2 regions of the Ventrimonas faecis genome follow, and region 2 is predicted to be linked to the other one. Evidence: riboswitches for the same ligand, from Rfam matches in the RefSeq annotation. Region 2 holds a riboswitch; the other holds the start of a gene.
The links. Region 2 has a riboswitch for FMN ahead of ribD (bifunctional diaminohydroxyphosphoribosylaminopyrimidine deaminase/5-amino-6-(5-phosphoribosylamino)uracil reductase RibD). Riboswitches for the same ligand answer to the same signal wherever they lie in the genome.
Positions count from the first base shown of each region.

Region 1: another riboswitch for FMN. It lies ahead of WMO41_RS12420 (ECF transporter S component); the one in region 2 lies ahead of ribD (bifunctional diaminohydroxyphosphoribosylaminopyrimidine deaminase/5-amino-6-(5-phosphoribosylamino)uracil reductase RibD).

Region 1 covers NZ_JBBMFJ010000028.1:20,563-23,968, reverse strand. Annotated here, with positions in the region: gene WMO41_RS12430 (deaminase) at 1-32, opposite strand, end outside; gene WMO41_RS12425 (L-threonylcarbamoyladenylate synthase) at 153-1,208, opposite strand; gene WMO41_RS12420 (ECF transporter S component) at 1,351-1,992, opposite strand; FMN riboswitch at 2,150-2,270, opposite strand; gene WMO41_RS12415 (N-acetylmuramoyl-L-alanine amidase) at 2,307-2,984, opposite strand; gene WMO41_RS12410 (metallophosphoesterase) at 3,178-3,406, opposite strand, start outside.
Region 2 covers NZ_JBBMFJ010000011.1:6,445-9,850, reverse strand. Annotated here, with positions in the region: gene WMO41_RS06825 (M28 family peptidase) at 1-909, opposite strand, end outside; FMN riboswitch at 1,057-1,171, shown strand; gene ribD (bifunctional diaminohydroxyphosphoribosylaminopyrimidine deaminase/5-amino-6-(5-phosphoribosylamino)uracil reductase RibD) at 1,374-2,477, shown strand; gene WMO41_RS06815 (riboflavin synthase) at 2,458-3,159, shown strand; gene WMO41_RS06810 (bifunctional 3,4-dihydroxy-2-butanone-4-phosphate synthase/GTP cyclohydrolase II) at 3,261-3,406, shown strand, end outside.

The sequences.
Region 1 (3,406 bases), on a different contig from region 2:
ATATAATCTGTACGTTTCTTGGAATTGCTCATAGCACGCTTCCTCCCATCTCTTTTTCTTTTGCCGTTTGTCCTCTGTCTACCCACACACCTTCTATTCTGGTCTGGCCTGAAGCACGGTCAAACCAGTCTTTTGCTTCTATCCCTGCCGTTTCACACCTTCAGCACATGATAGCCTGCCGCTTTCGTCAGCCGGTTCATGATAGCCTGTCCCAGGTGATCTTTGGAAAAGCTTTCTGAATAAATGCAGTCCACATCCAGATCGTCAAACTCTCTCAACACGGCAAACAGGTTATGGGCAATGGTTTCCTCCTTTGCCCGAAGTCCCACGCTGCGGACTTCTCCCTGCGGGAAACGGTCTTTTGTTTCATCGGTACAGATCACGCCAACCTTTTTGCCCTCTGCCAGTTTTTCTTTCACCAGCGCATTGATGGTTTCCACCACCTTATCTGTCTCGCCTTCTACCAGCTGCAGGTCCGCATGGGGCGCATAATGGCGGTATTTCATGCCCGGTGCCTTTGGCCGCAGGTCTGCGCTCGGTGGCGCCTGAATCGCCGGATCAATCTCCACTCTGCCAACGGTCTCCCGCAGCATCTCCATGGTAATGGCACCCGGACGGAGCAGAGTCGGAACATCGCCAGAGACATCCACAATGGTGGACTCCACACCGATCCCCACCGGACCGCCGTCCAGGATCATCTCAATTTTGCCTTCCATATCCTGCCATACATGCTGGGCCGTGGTCGGGCTTGGACGCCCGGAGGTGTTGGCGCTCGGCGCTGCCACCGGAACTCCCGCCAGCTTAATGAGCCGGTTTGCCACCGGGTCGCTTGGCATACGGACTGCCACCGTATCCAGACCACCAGTCGTTCCATAAGGCACAATATCACTCTTTGGAAATACCATGGTGAGCGGGCCCGGCCAGTATGCTTCCGCCAGTTTTCTTCCAGCTTCCGGAATATATGCCACCAGCGGCTTTAACTCCTCCAGACAGGAGATGTGCGCAATCAGCGGATTGTCGGACGGGCGGCCTTTCGCTGCGTAAATCTTCTTGGCCGCAGCCTCATCCAACGCGTTGGCACCAAGGCCGTACACCGTTTCCGTCGGAAACGCCACCAGGCCGCCATCACGTAAAATCTGCGCTGCCTCTGCCAGTTCCTCATCTTTAATCTGTTTTGTATCTTCTATTTTTACCAGTTTTGTATTCATAGGTTTACCTTCTTTGCAATTGCGCTTTTATCGGTACAATGATTCTGCCTTATCATAACACAAGACGCCCTGCGGTGCAAGGCACACCGCGGGGCGTCAGAATAAACTCTGTGTCAAAAATCATTCCCATTCACACACTGCTCTAGGCGTTGACACGTTTGCTGTTCTTTGCGGTTTTCTGATGGGTTCCCACACTGTGGATCAGAACGCTGACGCGCTTGTAAACCAGAGAGGTAACCACAGATACCACAATACCCTTTACCAGGTTGAACGGTCCTACACAGAAGAATGCGAAGGTCCATACACTTCCCACTGCCGGGTTGATAGCAGCACCTGCTGCCAGAATGGTCTCCATCGGCATAAAGTTGGAGTAGAACGGAAGCATCACCAGTGCATTGGCTACCACGCCGACTGCTGCCATTAAAACCGTTCCCACAACCAGACCGGTCATAGCGCCTTTGCGGGTATGAGAGATCTTATAGATCAGTCCTGCCGGAATGACCATGGAGCAGGAAATAACCAGGTTCGCGAACTCACCTACAAATCCGGTGCTGGTCGGCTTTAATACCAGCTTTACCAGAATCTTTACTACTTCCATAATAGCTCCGGCCACCGGTCCCATAGCAAAGGTACCGATCAGCACCGGAACCTCGCTGACATCCAGTCCGTAAAAGCTCGGTGCCAGAAACGGAAGCGGAAATTCAAAGAGCATCAGCACACCGGCCAGTGCGCCGAACATTCCCATCAATACCACATTTTTTGTTGTAAGCAGTTTTTCTTTCATGTCTTTTCCTCCTGAAATTTTGTATTTAAGTTCATCATTCAGAGGAATCGTGTGTGGCAGAGGAGTGGAAATAAAACAAAAATCCCCCGGATATCTCTATCCGGGGGTGTTCAGTCATTCATGCCGCTCTCACGGAGGCTCCGCGAAAGTCTTCACACAATTTCTTCTCTCATCCAGACTATACTGTCGGTTTTGGAATCTCACCAAATCAGCTGCTGAAAAGCAGGTCGCGGACTGTAACCGCCGGTGGGGAATTGCGCCCCGCCCCGAAGAACTTATCGTTGACTTAACTATAGTACATCTCTTTACAAAAATCAAGCAGATTTCTCTCCATTCAGGAATTCCATAATTCCCATATGAAGTGTCCAGGCCAGCCGGTCCTGATATTCCTCCGCATTCAGATCGGCTGCCTCCTTCCAGTTGGATAAAAAACCGCATTCTACAATCACGATTGGCTGTTTTACATGTAAAAGAAGATAGTAATTTCCATTGGGCTTTGCCTGTCTGGTATTCCTCTCCCCTAATACATAATCAAAGCGCCTCTGCAGAATTTCTGCGAGGCGCTTTCCTCTTTCGGATGTTTTGTAATAAAAGACCTGGCCGCCGGATATAGGTTCCTGATGATAGCTGTTCTGATGAATGCTCACCACCAGATCCGGATCCGCTTCCGTGATCTTTTTGCAGCGGTTTTTCATGTCCGCCATTTTTTTGCTGCTGTCACGTTCCGTATAAAGACCCCGGTCATCTTCCCTGGTCATACATACTTCCACACCCTCCGCTTCCAGATACGCCTTCAGCCGTTTCGCGATCTGCAGGTTAATCTCTTTTTCCAGGCTTCCATCCACACCAATCTTGCCCGGATCGAAACCGCCATGACCGGCATCTAAGACAACAACCGGAGGGCGGCTCTTCGCCATCACTGCCTGCCCGGACACCATTAGTCCCGCCTGCCGGGATACCAGAAATACGGCTACGAGGAGCATGACTGCCATCAGAAGTTCTGGTATTCTCCGGCCTTCTTCCTTCTGTTTTTCTGCTTCTGTCTGCCAATTGTGCCAGATCCATCCATCTTTTTTCACCTTACCGCTCCAGATTCCACTTTTCCTGTAAAATATATGATTCCGGAGCTTCGAAAAAAACATCGTCTTTTCATTTATCATAAAGCAGCCTGACAGCAGACAATATTTATTCCACTTCCAGCCGGTTATAATTCCGAACGCCGTCTTCCAGAATATACTGGAAATAGTCGCCCTGCTGGGTTGCCATGCCTGCGTCCTGCCAGAGCGCGTAAGCCGGATCATTCCGAACCTGATCCTGTACCTGATACGCCGTTCCCTGATAATAATGGTATTTTAACAGGGAATACAGCTGAGCCATCTGCTCCCGCTCACTGTCTGAAACCTCTGGCACTTCC
Region 2 (3,406 bases):
GGCACCGGTGGACCAGTCGAAGTTGGAATCCACAACGCCCCATTCCTCTGCGGCCATAGCGCAGATCACGATGGTATTATTGGGCTTGAAACCGCTTGCCAGCAGGGCTTTCGCGATGCCAAACATCAGGGCAATGGCGGTGTTGTCATCCTGAAAGCCGCTGAAATAGGAGTCATAGTGGGCGGACAACAGAACCATGCGGTCCGGGTGTTTTCCCGGGATGGTTCCCACAATGTTGTAGGTGGTGCAGTCCCGGGTGATGCGGCTGTTCGCGTCCAGGGTTACCGTGATCTCCTGGGTGTGTTCCAGAAGTTCCTTTAACGGATCGGAATCTTTTCTGGAAATGGAGAAAGCGGGAGCGTCCTCCGGACCGGCAATATCCTGGGCGTTTAACGCCTCGTCATCGATCTCGCCGTAGCCGCCGCTCTGCACGGCAATGAGGGCGGCAGCGCCCTTTAAGTGCGCCTGGTAGACCGGGTAGTTGATCCACCACTCATCCCGCTGGTTGATATCCACGAGAACCAGCTTTCCGGTGACATCCTTGCCCTCATAATCCGCAGCAGTTCCTTTTCCAAGATACATCAGGGAAAAGTCCTTTGGCCCGTCGGTGACAAACGTGGTCTGGTAAGCACCAAGCTGGATTTCACAATGGCTGCCATCTGCCGCAGTGTAGGAGAGCACTGCTTTTTTAAATTCCCAGCCATCGACCTTGATGGCATCCTTTCTCACATCAGAAAGGCCAATGGCTTCCATTTCCTGTTTCAGCATTTCTCCGGTCTCAAATTCAGCCCGGGAACCGGCCGGGCGGTAGCCCAGAACCGGGTTGGTACGAAACTGCTCCATGCGCTTGGCCAGCTGGTAGGAGTAATCTATATCAAGGTTTTTCAGAATGGATTCTTGTAAGTTCATGTATGCACAACCTCCGTCTTTTACAGTCAAAGTGATTATAACACTGATTGGCTGCTGAGAAAAGAAAAAAGGAGAAAAAGAAAAATTATGAAAAAACTACTTGATTTTGTGTGAATTGAGTGGTAATATTCAAACCAACAAAACCAAATAAGTCTTCAGGGCGGAGTGAAATTCTCCACCGGTGGTAAAGCCCACGGGCCGCAAGGCATGATTCGGTGTAATTCCGAAGCCGACAGTATAGTCTGGATGAAAGAAGAAAGATAGTGTGCGTTCTCCATAGAATGTACCGTGTCACCATAGAATGACCGCTCTGGAATGAAAGTTCCAGAGTTTTTTTGTTCTATAAAGGGTTGTCTGCGGGGGATGGGAAGCACACAGACAGAAAGAGCAGATCCTGAAGCATAAAACTTTCGGGTCTGCTTTTTAATTTTCTTACCCTGAAATCAAAAGGGAGGAATGAAATCTTGACAGATCAGGATTATATGCGCCGGGCCATCGAACTGGCAAAACAGGGAGAGGGCTGGACCAGCCCCAATCCGCTGGTGGGCGCTGTGATTGTGAAGGATGGACGGGTAATTGGCGAAGGATATCACGCCAGATACGGCGAATGTCATGCGGAACGGAATGCTCTGAAAGCCTGTATGGAACCGACCGAGGGTGCAGACCTGTATGTAACGCTGGAGCCCTGCTGCCACTACGGAAAGCAGCCACCATGCGTGGAGGCCATTGTACAGGCTGGCATCCGGAGAGTCTTCGTGGGTTCTGACGATCCCAATCCGCTGGTGGCCGGAAAAGGAATCCGGTATCTGCGGGAGCGGGGAATCACTGTAGAAACCCATGTGCTGAAGGAAGAATGCGACCGGTTAAATCCGGTGTTCTTCCATTTCATCCGCAAAAGAACGCCTTATGTAGTCATGAAATATGCCATGACTCTGGATGGAAAGATTGCGGCCTATACCGGCGCCTCGAAGTGGGTCACCGGGGAGGAGGCCAGGGCATATGTCCAGCGGGAGCGGCACCGATACCGGGGTATCATGGTGGGAGTTGGAACCGTGCTGGCGGATGATCCCATGTTAAACTGCCGGATGCCTGGCGGTCGAAACCCGGTGAGAATCATCTGTGATACCCATTTGCGGACGCCGGTTACTTCACAGATTGTAAGGACGGCGAAAGAAATTCCTACGATTCTGGCAGTCTGTGAGCCGGACCGGAATCGGTATCAACCCTATGAAGAGGCCGGATGCCAGATTCTGGCCTTGCCAGAGGCTGAGGGGCATATAGATCTGAACGCGCTTATGGAAAAGCTTGGGCAGGCCCAGATCGACAGCATCCTCTTAGAGGGCGGTGGCACCTTAAATTGGGCGGCCTGTAAGTGCGGGATTGTGCGGGAGGTACATGCCTATGTGGCACCGAAGCTCTTTGGCGGCGCGGAGGCCAAAACTCCGGTGGAAGGCCGGGGCGTGGCGGATCCATCAGAAGCGGTTCTCTTAAAGATAAAGGAAATCCGCCATTTGGGAGAAGATCTTCTGATCGAAAGTGAGGTGCAGGATGTTTACGGGAATTGTTGAGGAGGTCGGAATTCTGAAAAAAATCGTCTGGGGCGCGCATTCGGCAGCGCTTACGATTCAGGCGAAACGAGTGCTTTCCGATGCCGCGGTGGGAGACAGCATTGCGGTAAACGGGATCTGCCTGACGGTCACCAGCCTGGAAACAACAGCCTTTACGGCAGATGTGATGCATGAGACCTTAAACCGCTCGTCATTAAAAGGAGCAAAACCGGGCATGCATGTGAATCTGGAACGGGCCATGGCGGCAGGCGGACGGTTCGGCGGACATATTGTGAGCGGACATGTGGACGGAACCGGAACGATCCGGCAGATCCGGCGGGATGATAATGCGGTGTGGTTCACCATCACTGCCAGTCCCAAGCTTCTTCGCTATATTGTGGAGAAGGGATCCATTACCATAGACGGCATCAGCCTGACCGTGGCAGCGGTGGCAGCGGACAGCTTTTCTGTTTCCACGATCCCCCACACGAATGCGGTGACTACGCTGGGAGAACGAAAAGCGGGTGACCTGGTCAATCTGGAGACGGACATCATCGGGAAATATGTGGAGCGGCTGCTGCAGCCGATGAAAACGGAAGAGGAGCGGAATACCGTGGGAAAAAGGAACCCGGAAACAGAGCAGGAAACAAGTGCAGACAGACAGGGCATTACGAAGGAGTTCCTGGCTCAGTACGGATTTTGACAAGAAAGAAAACCCGGGCAGCAGAGATAGAAGACAGAGTAACTGTGAGGGTACTGAACAGTTACAAGACAGAAAACATGTGGAGAGAGGAGAACAGCATAATGACTCAGTACAATACAGTAGAGGAAGCGCTTGAGGAGCTTCGCAAAGGACATATCATCCTGGTTACGGACGATGCGGACCGGGAGAATGAGGGGGATTTTATCTGCGCGGCAGAGTTTGCCACCACAGAAAACATTAACTTTAT